DNA from 3 places in the Arthrobacter sp. SLBN-122 genome. Region 1 is predicted to be linked to each of the others. Evidence: riboswitches for the same ligand, from Rfam matches in the RefSeq annotation. Region 1 holds a riboswitch; each other region holds the start of a gene.
The links. A riboswitch is a leader RNA that binds a small molecule or an ion and turns the genes downstream of it on or off. The one in region 1 is predicted to bind glycine.

Region 1 (4,539 bases):
ACTGGGACCCAGTACCCAGGTGCATCAAGGATGCGCTCCCGTCCTTCACGCATCACTTTGGCGGGAATACCTCAAGGATGTGCCCGGATTCGGTCAAGAATGCATCAAGGTCGGCGCAGATTTCGCAGGCCGCGCTTATATGTGTTGCCGCCCGACGAAAAAGGAGCGCTGCCCGCCTGAATCCAGGCCCGCAGCGCTCCTCCAGTAATACCGGCTACCGCGACCTGTAGTCCTCAGCTGCCTTCCGCAGGCGGCTGTGGGCGCCGCCGTACGCCTGGGCGCCCTGCAGCGTCCACTTGGGCAGCTTCGCCACCATCGTGTAATTCGGGTCGCAGACATTCGCTGCCGGGGCCAGGCCCATCTGGCTGACCAGCTGGTAGGAGTCCAGCAGGTCCATGCCGGTCAGGTCCGAGGTCCACGCAATGAGGTCCTTCTGGCTGATCCGGTACGCATCCTCAAGCGGGCGGGTGGACCCCGTGCTCATGATGTACTCGTCGTTCTCCAGCCGCGGCCAGGCAGCGGCGCCCTCCTTGATCAGGTCCACTGCGATCACCGAGTTCATCGCCGATTCCAGGCCGGTTCCGCACACTTCGCCCTCACCCTGGCGGGCATGGCCGTCGCCGAGGGACAGCATGGCTCCCGCAACGTTGACCGGCAGGTACAGCGTGGTGCCGGCGCGGGCTTCCGGAGTGTCCATGTTCCCGCCGTGCGTGGACGGCGTCATGACCAGGCGCACCTCCCCACCGGCGGGAGCCACGCCTACTGTCCCGTGCATCGGGTCCAGCGGCAGTTGCAGCCGGAAGTCCGAGTTCCGTGCCCGGAACGTGGCGCTCCAGCTCTCCAGGTCAATGTCGTAGAACCAGACGCGCTCCTCCAGCGGCTCGTTCAACGTCGCCGTTTCATGGGTGGCCGCCAGGGCGCCGAACCGGGGGAGTACGCAGGACACGGCGTACTTCCTGGCCGGCACGATCGACACGAAATGCACTGCCAGCATGTCGCCGGGTTCCGCGCCCTCCACCTCGATGGGACCGGAGACCGGGTTCATCTCGTTGAAGGGCACCACGTCGCTGGGGAGCTGGTCCGGGGAGGTGACCCGGCCGCCGAAGCAATCCTCGGTGCTGACCTCCACGATGTCACCCGGGCGGATGCTGACCATCCGCTCCCGGCCGCCGAACACGTAGGAGTATTCGCCCGGCTGTGGTGCCAGTTTGTGAACAACCATCTCTACTTGACCTCCACTGCTTCAGGTTCCCCTGCCGCCGTCGTAACCGGTACTTCCCTGCCGCCCATCCGCCCAGTCTTGTACAGGACTGCGGCGACGGCGATCCCTACCACCAGCCACAACAGGCCGAGCAGCTGGGCACCCGTACGCGCGTTGTAGATCACCGACGCCAGGATCAGGACCCCCGCCAGGGGAAAGACGAGGTGGACGAACCAGCGGCGGGACTTCAGCTTGAAGATGAACCACCAGATGACTGCGACATTGAGGACCAGGAAGGCGGTGAGCGCTCCGAAGTTCACCAGTGCCGAGATGGCCACCAGCCCGTCGGGCAGGATGGTGAGGTAGATGCCGAGCACCAGCGAGATGATCGCGACGACGAAGGTTGCGTTGACAGGGACGCGGTGCTTTGCGCTGATCTTGCTCAGGAAACGGGGCAGCTGCCGGTCCCGGGCCATCGCGAACAGGAGGCGGGACGTGGCCGCCTGGGCCACCAGTGCGTTGGCGAAGCCCCAAGCGACGGCGGTTGCCGCCGCAGTGAGGACGAACATGAAGGGGCCACCGGCGTTGGCTGCCGCCTCATAGAAGGCGGTTCCGGCGGGGTCGCCGTTCTCGAGGAGGCCTGCGGGGTCCTCGACGAGCATGGAAGCAACCCAGGTCTGGACCACGAACAGCACACCCACCATGGCAAGCGCGGCGATCATGGACCGGCCCAGGGACTTGCTGCTGCCGCTGTTTTCCTCCGCCAGCGTGGAAATCCCGTCGAAGCCGAGGAAAGACAGTACAGCGATCGACGCCGCGCCAAAGAGCAACGGGAGCGAGAAGGTGCTGGAGTTGAAGAAGGCGTCAAAGCTGAAACCGCGGCCCTTGCCCTGGGCCAAAGCCACAAGGCCGACGACCAGGAAGATGGCCAGTACCACGAGTTCCAGGACCAGCATGATCTTGTTGACCTTGGCGGTGAACTGGATGCCCATGTAGTTGATCACCGTGTTCAGCACGACGAAGGCCACCAGCCATACCCACACGGGCAGGTCGGGGATGATGCCGTTCATGGCGATGGCTGCAGCTAAGTACAGCAGGCAGGGGATGAGGAGGTAATCGAGCAGGATCATCCAGCCGGCCACGAAGCCGACCGGCTTTCCGATGCCACGGCCGACATACGTGTAGACGGAGCCCGACATGGGGAACGCCTGGGCCATCTGGGCATACGAATTGGCCGAAAACATCATGGCGAAGAGGGCCACGATGTAGGCAAGCGGGGCCATTCCGCCGGAGTCGTGGAAGACGCCGCCGAAAATGGCGAACGGGGCGATGGGGACCATGAAGATCAATCCGTAGATCATCAGGTCACTGAAGGTGAGTGTCCTTTTCAGTTCCTGGGTGTACCCAAACTGTTCAATGCCAGGTGATGCCGTCCCGGCAGGTGTGGTGGACATAGAGAATCTCCAAGGGTGTGGAGGGCGCGGGGGAGCGCCGGAATATGTTGGGTGTCCTCCCCGCTCTGTTTTTTTGGCCTGAGAGATTCCCGGAACAGGTTCCGGTTGCACCGTCGGCGAGTCATCCAGCTGAACTGGGACTCTTTCCAGAGTTGCCTAACCATGGCGGTGCGGGGCCTGAGAGATTCCTGGGGAGGATTTGCTCCTACGGCGCTTTCCGCGGGTTGATGTTCCGGAAAGCTCTCCCGCCATGCGTCAAGGGCGGTAATTCGTTGTGACCTGAGTAACATATCCTATAGGAAACGCTAAGGCAACATACGATTCCGACTCCCCCTCAGAAGGATCCGGGACGCCGAACTGCCCGCCCCTCAGGTGAGAGACGGGCAGTTTGTCGTGCCGGTTTTAGACGAGCAGGCTCTCCGGTAAGGAGGCTGGGCTCGTCTTCGCGAAGATGCTGCTGTTCAGGTCGGCGACCGAAGCCTTGCCGACAAATCCCATGGCCCCCTTGAACTCCTCCTGGAGGATGCCGAATACCCGGTCCACCGCCGGTTCCCCGCCAGTGGCTAGGGCGTAGGCGAACGGACGTCCGGCAAGTACAGCTTTGGCGCCCAGCGCCACTGCCTTGACCATGTCGTGGCCACGCCGCACGCCGCCGTCGAGATAAATCTCCGCCCGTCCGCCCACTGCCTCAACAATGGACGGCAGCACGTCGATGGTGGCGGGCTGGGAGTCGAACTGCCGGCCGCCGTGGTTGGAGACGAAAATGCCGTCCGCCCCCTCATCCACCGCCCGGGCTGCGTCCTCGGCGTCCATGATGCCCTTGATCACCAGGTTCCCCTTCCACTCGGAGCGCAGCCTGGCGAAGTCCTCCCAGCTGGCGCCCGGGTTCTTGTTGGACGCCATCCAGTTGTTCATCTCGTCCATGCGCAGCGGGCGGCCGTTGATCTGGTAGTTCCCGTACGTCATCTTCCGGCCGGTTAGCCACCGCCACAGCCAGACGGGGCGGGTGGCGGCATTGAAGTAGTCCGCGACCGGCGGGCGCGGCGGCATGGACAGGCCATGGTGCAGGTCCCGCTCCCGCTTGCTGGAAGACCCCACATCGCCTGCCACCACCAGCGTCTCAACCCCCACAGCACGTGCCCGGTTGATGTAGCTGGCAGTTTCCGCCGGATCCTTCCAGAACGCGATCTGCGCCCACAGATTGTTCGGCGCCACCTTGGCCACCTCTTCGAGTGAGCAGCCGGCCCAGGCGCTGTGGATGAAGATCGACCCTGCCCTGACCGCGGCCCTGGCGACGGCAGGATCCGAACCCGGGTGGAAGATGGTGAGCATTCCCATGGGTGCCACCATCAGGGGCATCGCCAGGGAATGGCCCAGCACGGTGGTGGACGTGTTCAGACCCCGCAGGTCCACCATGGACCGCTGGCGAAGCATCAGGGCATCGAAACGGTCTTCATTGGCGCGCATGGTGGTTTCGTCCAGCGCGCCGCCCTCCAAATAGTCCGAAATCATTTTCGGAAGCTGCTTGCGGGAGGCCTTGCGGTAGTCCTCAACGCTGACAATCCATTTGTTTTTCAAGAGTCCTGCTCCAATGTGAAGGTCTAAATTACTTTCGCCAGGAATTGTTTGGTGCGCTCATGCTGGGGGTCGCTCAGGACAGTCCGTGGGTCGCCCTGCTCCACGATGCCGCCGCCGTCCATGAAGATCAGGTGGTCGCCAACTTCGCGGGCGAAGCCGATCTCGTGGGTCACCACGATCATGGTCATCCCGCCGTCCGCGAGCTTGCGCATCACGTCCAGCACCTCGCCCACGAGCTCCGGGTCCAGGGCCGATGTGGGCTCATCGAACAGCATCAGCCGTGGCTCCATGGCCAGTGCCCTGGCG
Region 2 (4,539 bases), 1.9 Mb from region 1:
GACGGGGTCATGCCCTCGAGGAGCTGGAGGTGCTGGGCAAGGAACAGGATGAACCCGTTGAAGGAGAACAGGGCAAGGATGTTGGCGCTGATGGCCATGCTGAACACCCTGTTCCGGAACAGTGACATATCCAGCAGCGGGTGCTTCAGCCGGTGCTGCCGCCGCACGAACACGGTCCCCATCGCCAGGCCGAAGGCGATTGCGCCCAGCCCTGCAGTCCCCGGGCCTTCGGTGGCAACTGCCTTGATTCCGTAGACAACGGGCACCATGACCAGCATGGAGAGCACGATGCTGGGGATGTCCACCTTGCCGGGCGCCGGATCCTTCGATTCGGGGATGACGGCCGGGCCAAAGGCCAGAAGGGGGAGCATGAGCGGGACCGCCACCAGGAAGACGGCGCCCCACCAGAAGTGCTCCACCAGCCATCCGCCGACGATCGGACCCAGCGCCGCGCCGCCGGAGAAGCCGGCAGCCCAGATGGCCACGGCCAGCCTCCGGCGGTTGGGCTCCGGGAAGATGTTGCGGATCAGCGACAGCGTGGAAGGCATCAGCATGGCCCCGAAGAACCCCAGGGCGGCGCGGCCGGCGATAAGCCACTCCGGCGCCGGTGCAAAAGCGGTGGCAACGGACAGTCCGGCGAAGCCGATGCTGCCAAGGATCAGCAGCCTCCGCCGCCCGATCCGATCGCCCAGGCTACCCATCGATACCAGCAGCCCGGCGAGTACCAGTGGGTAGGCGTCAACGATCCACAGCAGCTGCACGCCGCTGGGTTCCAAGGCGCGTGCGATGGCGGGCAGTGCGAACGTCAGCGCCGTGTTGTCCACCGCCACCAGCAGTACCGGGAACATCAGCAGCCCCAGCGCCAGCCAGTCCCGCCACGGGGAGCGAGTGGAGGTGCTGGGCGCCTGCGGGGACGCGGAACTCTTGATGGAAGCGGTCATGGGAATAACTATACCGTCCAGACGGTATAGTTTGGAATGGTAGGAATTTCCGTTTTCCTGCCTGGTGGAAGGCATGATGGAAGGCATGCCCCGAAAGCCTGTTGCCCGTGACGCGGTCCTTGACGCCTTCGAGTCCCTGCTGATCGAAGTGGGGGAGCGCGCGGCCACCCTTGATGCCGTGGCCCGCAAGGCGGGGGTGTCCAAAGGCGGCCTCCTTTACCACTTTCCCAACAAGGAAGCGCTCATCGCCGTGCTGCTTGACCGGCTGGAGGGCCTCGCCCGGGAAGACGCCGACGCGATGGCTGCTGCCGCTGAAGGCGCCGCGGCATACTTCATCCGTTCCTCCGTCTGGGCCGATACTCGGCTGGACCGCGCCATCGTGGCCGCCACCCGGCTTGCAGAGGTGGCCCACGAAGAGACAAGGCGCCGGTTCGCGGCCATCCAGCAGCGCTGGCTGGACGAGATAGCTGCCGACGTTGGGCCGGGCCTGGCCAAGGCAGTCCTCTACATGGGGGACGGCCTGTACTTCAACGCCATGCTGTCCGTTGCCCCCGCCCCGGCAGGGGGAGCGGCCGCCGACGTGGAGGAACTCCTGGCCGCTTTGGAGCGGCTCCGGAGGTAGTTCCGGTCATTTGCCGCGAGGGGCTGCGGCGTAGGACAATAGAGAGTTGTGAGGGCTGTCACCGGCCTTCATGGTTCGACAAATGAATAGCCTTTGATCTGCGGCGGGAGAGTTCTGCCGGAAGTACAGGCAGGCGCCGTTGGAGCAAATCCTCCCCAGGAATCTCGCAGGCCCCTGTACCGCCGCGGCGAGGCACCTCTGGAAAGCAGCAGGCAGTCCACCACCCTTTGGGAATGCAAGGACTGTTGTGCTCACCGACGGTGCAAGCGGGTCCTGTCCAGGCAGGCAACGCGGAAACTCTCAGGTCCAATACAGAGCGGGGAGGGACCCGAATAGCTGTGGCGTACCCTTCGCCGCCTGAGTAAATGGAGTTCCTTCGTGTCGGTTACCCCAGCCTCCACCACTTTCGTAGACCGCCATATCGGCGCGCGCCGCCAGGCCGACGTCGACACCATGCTCAAAGCCGTAGGCTACGACTCGGTCGACTCCCTGGTTGATACGGCCGTTCCCAAGGTCATCCGCCAGGACACCGCGCTTCGCCTGCAGGACGCCCTCAGTGAGGTTGAAGTCCTCACCGAGCTGCGGAAGCTGGCCGCGAAGAACAAGACGGCCGTGCAGCTGATCGGCCAGGGCTACTCCGATACCGTGACTCCGCCGGTGATCCGCCGCAACATCCTCGAGTCCCCGGCCTGGTACACCGCCTACACCCCTTACCAGCCCGAGATTTCCCAGGGCCGGCTTGAGGCCCTGCTGAACTTCCAGACCATGGTGCAGGACCTCGTCGGGCTGCCCATTGCCAACGCATCGCTGCTCGACGAAGCAACCGCGGTGGCTGAGGCCGTGCTGCTGATGCGCCGCGCCAACAAGGCCAAGCCCGCGGCCGACGGCAAGACCGTCCTGGACATCGACGTGCTCCCGCAGACCATCGCCATCGTCAAGGGCCGTGCAGAAGCGCTCGGCTTCGAGGTGGAGGTGGCCGATCTCTCCAAGGGCCTGCCCGACGGTGACATCAACGGCGTGGTGCTGCAGCAGCCCGGCGCTTCCGGCCGGGTCTGGGACCAGTCCGCCGTCATCGCCGCTGCGAAGGAGCGTGGCGCGCTGGTTACCGTGGCCGCGGACCTGCTGGCACTTACGCTCATTACCCCGCCGGGCGAGCAGGGCGCGGACATCGCGGTCGGCTCAGCCCAGCGCTTTGGTGTTCCGCTGTTCTTCGGCGGCCCGCACGCTGCCTACATGGCTGTCCGCAAGGGCCTGGAGCGCTCGCTTCCCGGCCGCCTGGTGGGCGTGTCCAAGGACGACGCCGGCGTTCCCGCCTACCGTCTGGCCCTGCAGACCCGCGAGCAGCACATCCGCCGCGAGAAGGCCACGTCCAACATCTGCACCGCCCAGGCGCTCTTGGCCATCGTGTCCTCCTTCTATGCGGTGTATCACGGCCCGGACGGACTGAAGGCGATCGCCGAAACGGCGCATGGCCACGCCCGTGCCCTGGCGGCCTCGCTTGCCGCTGCCGGCGTTGACGTTCTGCACAAGAGCTTTTTCGACACCCTGACCGTCCGGGTGCCCGGACGGGCTGCCGGCATCATTGCCGACGCCGAGGCGCGGGGCATCAACCTGCGCAGCGTCGACGCCGATACCGTCGGCATCGCCCTCGATGAAACCACGACCCCGGCCATTGTCGCCCAGGTGGCCGATGTCTTTGGCGCCAAGGTTGCCGACGACCAGGGTGAGGACCAGGGCTTCGGTCTGGAGGCCGCCGTCGAGCGTTCCTCCGACTTCCTGCAGCACCCTGTGTTCAACACCCACCGGTCCGAAACCCAGCTGCTGCGTTACATCCGCCGCCTGTCCGATCGGGACTTGGCGCTGGACCGCACCATGATCCCGCTGGGCTCGTGCACCATGAAGCTGAACGCCACCGCGGAGATGGAGGCCATCTCCTGGCCGGAGTTCGCTTCCATCCACCCGTTCGCCCCGGACTCCCAGACTGAAGGCTGGCGTGAACTCATTGCCGACCTTGAGGCGGACCTGACCACGATCACCGGCTACGACCAGGTGTCCATCCAGCCCAACGCCGGCTCCCAAGGCGAGCTCGCAGGCCTGCTGGCCATCCGCGGCTACCACCACTCCCGCGGCGACCAGCAGCGCAACATCTGCCTGATTCCCGCCTCGGCACACGGCACCAACGCCGCGTCCGCCGTGCTCGCGGGAATGAAGGTGGTCGTTGTCGCCACCGCCGCTGACGGGACGATCGACCACGATGACCTCACAGCCAAGATCGAGGCCCACAAGGATGTCCTGTCCTGCATCATGATCACCTACCCGTCCACCCACGGGGTGTATGACGGGGACGTCCGTGAGGTCTGCGATGCCGTGCATGCTGCAGGCGGCCAGGTCTACATCGACGGGGCCAACCTGAACGCCCTCGTGGGGCTTGCGCAGCCGGGCCAGTTCGGCGGCGACGTGTCGCACCTGAACCTGCACAAGACCTTCTGCATCCCGCACGGCGGCGGCGGCCCCGGCGTCGGACCGGTTGCCGCCAAGGCCCACCTGGCCCCGTTCATGCCCGGCGATGCGAACAAGGCCGCCCACGAGGACGGGCATGGAGTTGCGATTTCCGCGTCCCGGTTCGGCTCGGCGGGCGTGCTGCCCATTTCCTGGGCCTACGTGAAGTTGATGGGCGGCGAGGGCCTGACCGAGGCCACCAAGTCCGCGCTGCTGGCAGCGAACTACGTCGCCTCCCGCCTGAACGAATACTTCCCGGTTCTGTACACGGGAGAGGGCGGATTGGTGGCCCACGAATGCATCCTTGACCTGCGCGAACTCACGGCGAAGACCGGCGTTACCGCGGAGGATGTGGCCAAGCGGCTGATCGACTTCGGCTTCCACGCCCCTACCCTTTCGTTCCCGGTGGCGGGCACCCTGATGGTGGAGCCCACCGAGTCCGAGGACCTGGCGGAGATCGACCGCTTCATCGAGGCC
Region 3 (4,539 bases), 1.6 Mb from region 1:
CGGATCACCGCCGGTGGTCCAGGGGCCGAATGATTGGCCTACGTCAGCGTTGAGATCCAAATGTGTTGCCTTCCAGCGTCAGGTTGTCCGGCCCGGCGGCGGCAGTCAGCTCCCCGGGAATGGTGTCCGGCATTGGCCCGAACGCTTCCCGGGCATTCTTGGCCACCGCACGGCCCATCACGAGGTTACCGGCTCCACCCACCACGGCACCTATTCCGAACGGGAGGGCCCTGCCGAACAGCGCAGTTCCCTGGCGCTTAAGCAGGTTTTTGAGGAAGGCATGCTGGATCCGCTTCCGGACGCTGCCGAACCCGGGCACCACCATGGACTTCGAGAGTGCATTGCCCCACGTGTTGTTGGGGCCGCCGGATGCCTGGCCGCTGAGCGTGCCCAGCAGGGCGGTCCCCTCCTCGCCAAGCATGATGGCCATGACCATGGTGCCGGCCTTCTCCGGATTGGTGAGGCGAATGCCGTGGAGTTCAGCCAGCGAGGTGGCGTAGAGGGCCGTTGCTTCCAGGAAACCGACGGTGGCGGCGGCGGAAAGTCCCAGCGACGCCACGGTTCCAACACCGGGGACGACGGCGGTTGCACCCACCAAGGCACCCCCGCCGGCGACCGCACGCAGGTAGTCGCGCTCTGCGATGTCCGCCAGCTGGGCAGCGGTGGCCCGTGGATGCTTCTTCTGGAGCCGGCGGATGTAGCCAACCACCAGGGGCCGCTGAATCTGTACCGCCTTCAGGAGCATGTTGTGGACCCCGGGCTTTGGCTTGCCCTCGGAATCGAACATTGCACTGTGGGCGGTTTCCTGTGCGATACGTACTGCGGGGTTGCTGCGCCGGGCCATGGTCACCTTCATTCAAATCGACCTGCAGCGGGTAGGCTGCCGTGCTCTTTCCATCCTATGTGGACAAACACTAAGCATGCTGAACTTTTCGGTCTGCAGCTCACGACTGGCGGGCTGCGGCGGCAGGATTCGGCAACTGAAGCCAAGCGCCTGCGCCGCAACCCGCCGACGGCCGTTACTTCCTGGCCTCCTGGACATCATGCCCTGCCGCGCCGGAATCCACGCCGCCGTTGTGCCCGGCGGCAGCCTGGTCGGCCCGAAGTTCAGCCTGGAAGACCTCGAAGCGGGCCAGGTGGGCGGGACGGCGCCGCAGGATGGCCCACGCCACGCCAAGGACGACAAACCAGATGGGGGTCACCAGCAGTGCAACGAGGGTGTCGGGCTGGGTGGTCAGGGCCCACAGGACGAAGGCGAAGAACACGTAAACCACCCACACGGCGGGGATGCCACCGGGCATCTTGAACTTGGACGCCGCGTGCAGATGCGGCCGGCGGCGGCGGAAGGAGATGTAGCTGGCCAGGATGATCGACCAGACGAAGACGAAGCAGACGGCGGACACGGTGGTCACCATTTCGAAGGCCTTGCCAACGTCCTGGCCGGCATACATGAGTACGACGCCGGACAGCAGCAGGACGCAGGACAGGAACAGCGCGTTGCTGGGCACCTTCCTCGTGGACAGGCGGCCGAACATGCCGGGGGCGTCGCCTTCCTGGGCCAGTCCGAAGACCATGCGGGAGGTGGAGTAGATGCCGGAGTTCGCGGAGGACATGGCCGAGGTGAGGACCACCAGGTTGACCACTGTGGCCGCGGCGCCGAGGCCGGCCAGGGAGAACATGCCGATGAAGGGGCTGTGGCCCGCGGCGAACTGGGTCCACGGGGTGACCGCCATCAGGATGACCAGCGCGCCGACGTAGAACAGCAGCACGCGGACAGGGATGGCGTTGATGGCCTTGGGCAGCGTGCGCTCGGGGTTCTTGGCCTCGGCTGCCGTGGTGCCCACCAGCTCAATGCCCACGAAGGCGAACACGGCGATCTGGAATCCGGCCACGAAGCCCATGAACTCGTTGGGGAAGAACCCGCCATGGCTCCACAGGTTGGTGAAGCTTGCCGTGCCCGCGTCGCTCTGGAACCCGGTGAAAATCATGAAGAGGCCCACGATGATGAGGGCAGCGATGGCGATGATCTTGATGAGGGCGAACCAGAACTCGGTCTCGCCGAAAGCCTTGACAGTGGCGAGGTTCAGCAGGAGCAGGATGCCCACCGTGGCCAGGCCCGGGATCCACAGCGGAAGCCCCGGCCAGAGCTCCTTGGAGTAGCCGGCAATCGCGATCACGTCCGCGATTCCGGTGATCACCCAGCAGAACCAGTAGGTCCAGCCGGTGAAGAAGCCGGCCCACGGCCCCAGGAGGTCGGCGGCAAAGTCACTGAAGGACTTGTAGTTCAGGTTGCTCAACAGCAGTTCGCCCATGGCCCGCATGACGAAGAAGAGCATGAAGCCGATGATCATGTACACGAAGATCACGGAGGGGCCGGCGGCGGAGATGGTCTTGCCGGAGCCCATGAAGAGGCCGGTGCCGATCGCTCCGCCGATGGCGATGAGCTGGATGTGGCGGTTGCTGAGCTGCCGTTCAAGGTGGGGTGGCTCGCTGCGGGCGGGCGTGTTTACGGCTTCGTTGCGCGCAGGTTCGCCGTTGGACGTGGGGGGATGAATCGCCATGAGGAACTCCATCGATAAAGCGGCACTTGGGTACCGCAAAAGATTTGATTCCTCCCCGCTCTGTAGTGAACCTGAGAGTTTCCGCAGCCCATGCCGCTTGCACCGTCGGTGAGCCAGGACTTGCCTGGCTGCTTTCCAGAGTTGCCTGTCCGCGGCGGTACGTGGGCCTGAGAGTTTCCTGGGGAGGGTTTGCTCCTACGGCGCCTGCTGAATGTACCGGGCAGGGCTCTCCCGCCGCAGGTCGAAGGCGTGTTCAGTTGGAAGCCGCAGCCCTGGGGGCCGCGGCGGGTCATGCATTGGGATGGACGCCGGCTGGTGGGCCGCTCCGGATACGTTGAGCCGGCCACCGGCGGTGCCAATCCCGGGGTTCAGTGTGGTGTCCGTCACCATCGAAAGTCAAACCTGCTCCGACACAAGCGGGACAGAAGGGCGTCACGGGCCGGATGCATCCGCCTGTGGCAGCCGTCCGATTTGCCACCGGCAGCTAATCCCGATACCTTGTGAGCCGAATCACCCACATTTTAATAAGCCTTTCGAGCTGTGACGGGAGAGTCCTCCCGCGAAACACCGGGCAGGCGCCGTAGGAGCAAATCCTCCCCAGGAATCTCTCAGGCCCACGTACCGTCATGGCGAGGCGACTCTGGAAAGCAACCGGGCTTCTGCCTGGTTCACCGACGGTGCAAGCGGCCCCCTGCCAAGAGCAGGCAACGCGGAATCTCTCAGGTCCAATACAGAGCGGGGAGGAACCCATCCCACGCCGTGCCACCTTCGGCCGGCCAGAACTGGAGTTCCTCATGACGATTCATCCGCATCCAACATCGTTTGTTGACCGCCATATCGGCGCGCGCCGCCAAGCCGACGTCGACACCATGCTCAAGGCCGTGGGCTATGACAGCGTGGATGGCCTCGTTGACATGGCTGTCCCCGCATCCATCCGTCAGGACACTGCCCTCAGGCTGACCGACGCCCTCAGCGAGGTGGAGGTCCTGGCCGAACTCCGCCGGATCGCCGGCCGGAACAAGACCGCGGTCCAGCTGATCGGCCAGGGCTACTACGACACCGTCACGCCTCCGGTGATCCGCCGCAACATCCTTGAATCCCCGGCCTGGTACACCGCTTACACCCCGTACCAGCCGGAGATTTCCCAGGGCCGGCTGGAGGCGCTGCTGAACTTCCAGACCATGGTGCAGGACCTGACAGCCCTCCCCGTGGCAAACGCCTCCCTCCTCGACGAGGCGACGGCGGTGGCTGAGGCCGTGCTGCTGATGCGCAGGGCCAACAAGAACAAGGATGCCAAGGACGGCAGGACGGTGCTCGACGCCGATTGCCTCCCCCAGACCATCGCCATCGTGCTGGGCCGTGCGGAGGCGCTCGGCTTCGAGGTGGAAATCGCCGAATTGTCCAAGGGACTGCCTGACGGTGCCATCAACGGGGTGGTGCTGCAGCAGCCCGGTGTCTCCGGCCGGGTCTGGGACCAGTCCGCCGTCATCGCCGAGGCCAAGGACCGCGGTGCGCTGGTGACCGTGGCCGCGGACCTTTTGGCCCTCACCCTCATCACCCCTCCGGGCGAGCAGGGCGCCGACATCGCCGTCGGTTCCACCCAGCGTTTTGGCGTGCCGTTGTTCTTTGGGGGGCCGCACGCCGCTTACATGGCTGTCCGCAAGGGCATGGAACGGACCCTGCCCGGCAGGATTGTGGGCGTGTCCAGGGACAACGCCGGCGCCCCCGCCTACCGTCTGGCCCTGCAGACCCGCGAGCAGCACATCCGCCGCGAGAAGGCCACCTCCAACATCTGCACCGCCCAGGCGCTGCTGGCCATCGTGTCCTCCTTCTACGCGGTGTACCACGGCCCGGACGGGCTGAAGGCAATCGCCGAAGCGGTCCACGGCAAGGCCCGCGTCCTGGCCACCGCGCTCACCTCCATGGGCCGCGAACTGGTCAGTGCCTCCTTTTTCGATACCCTTACGGTCCGCGTTCC

Region 2: it holds a riboswitch for glycine, as region 1 does, so the genes downstream of both, gcvP (aminomethyl-transferring glycine dehydrogenase) here and FBY36_RS03955 (APC family permease) in region 1, are expected to answer to the same signal.
Region 3: it holds a riboswitch for glycine, as region 1 does, so the genes downstream of both, cycA (D-serine/D-alanine/glycine transporter) here and FBY36_RS03955 (APC family permease) in region 1, are expected to answer to the same signal.

The regions. Positions count from the first base shown of each region.
Region 1 is NZ_VFMS01000001.1:842,071-846,609, reverse strand. Features, by position in the region: gene FBY36_RS03960 (acetamidase/formamidase family protein) at 215-1,222, opposite strand; gene FBY36_RS03955 (APC family permease) at 1,225-2,655, opposite strand; glycine riboswitch at 2,711-2,815, opposite strand; gene FBY36_RS03950 (alpha-hydroxy acid oxidase) at 3,058-4,233, opposite strand; gene FBY36_RS03945 (amino acid ABC transporter ATP-binding protein) at 4,257-4,539, opposite strand, start outside.
Region 2 is NZ_VFMS01000001.1:2,780,524-2,785,062, forward strand. Features, by position in the region: gene FBY36_RS12985 (MFS transporter) at 1-941, opposite strand, end outside; gene FBY36_RS12990 (TetR/AcrR family transcriptional regulator) at 1,027-1,563, shown strand; glycine riboswitch at 1,658-1,755, shown strand; gene gcvP (aminomethyl-transferring glycine dehydrogenase) at 1,942-4,539, shown strand, end outside.
Region 3 is NZ_VFMS01000001.1:2,402,483-2,407,021, reverse strand. Features, by position in the region: gene FBY36_RS11240 (LamB/YcsF family protein) at 1-60, opposite strand, end outside; gene FBY36_RS11235 (hypothetical protein) at 44-844, opposite strand; gene cycA (D-serine/D-alanine/glycine transporter) at 1,020-2,561, opposite strand; glycine riboswitch at 2,612-2,706, opposite strand; glycine riboswitch at 2,707-2,805, opposite strand; glycine riboswitch at 3,096-3,195, shown strand; gene gcvP (aminomethyl-transferring glycine dehydrogenase) at 3,356-4,539, shown strand, end outside.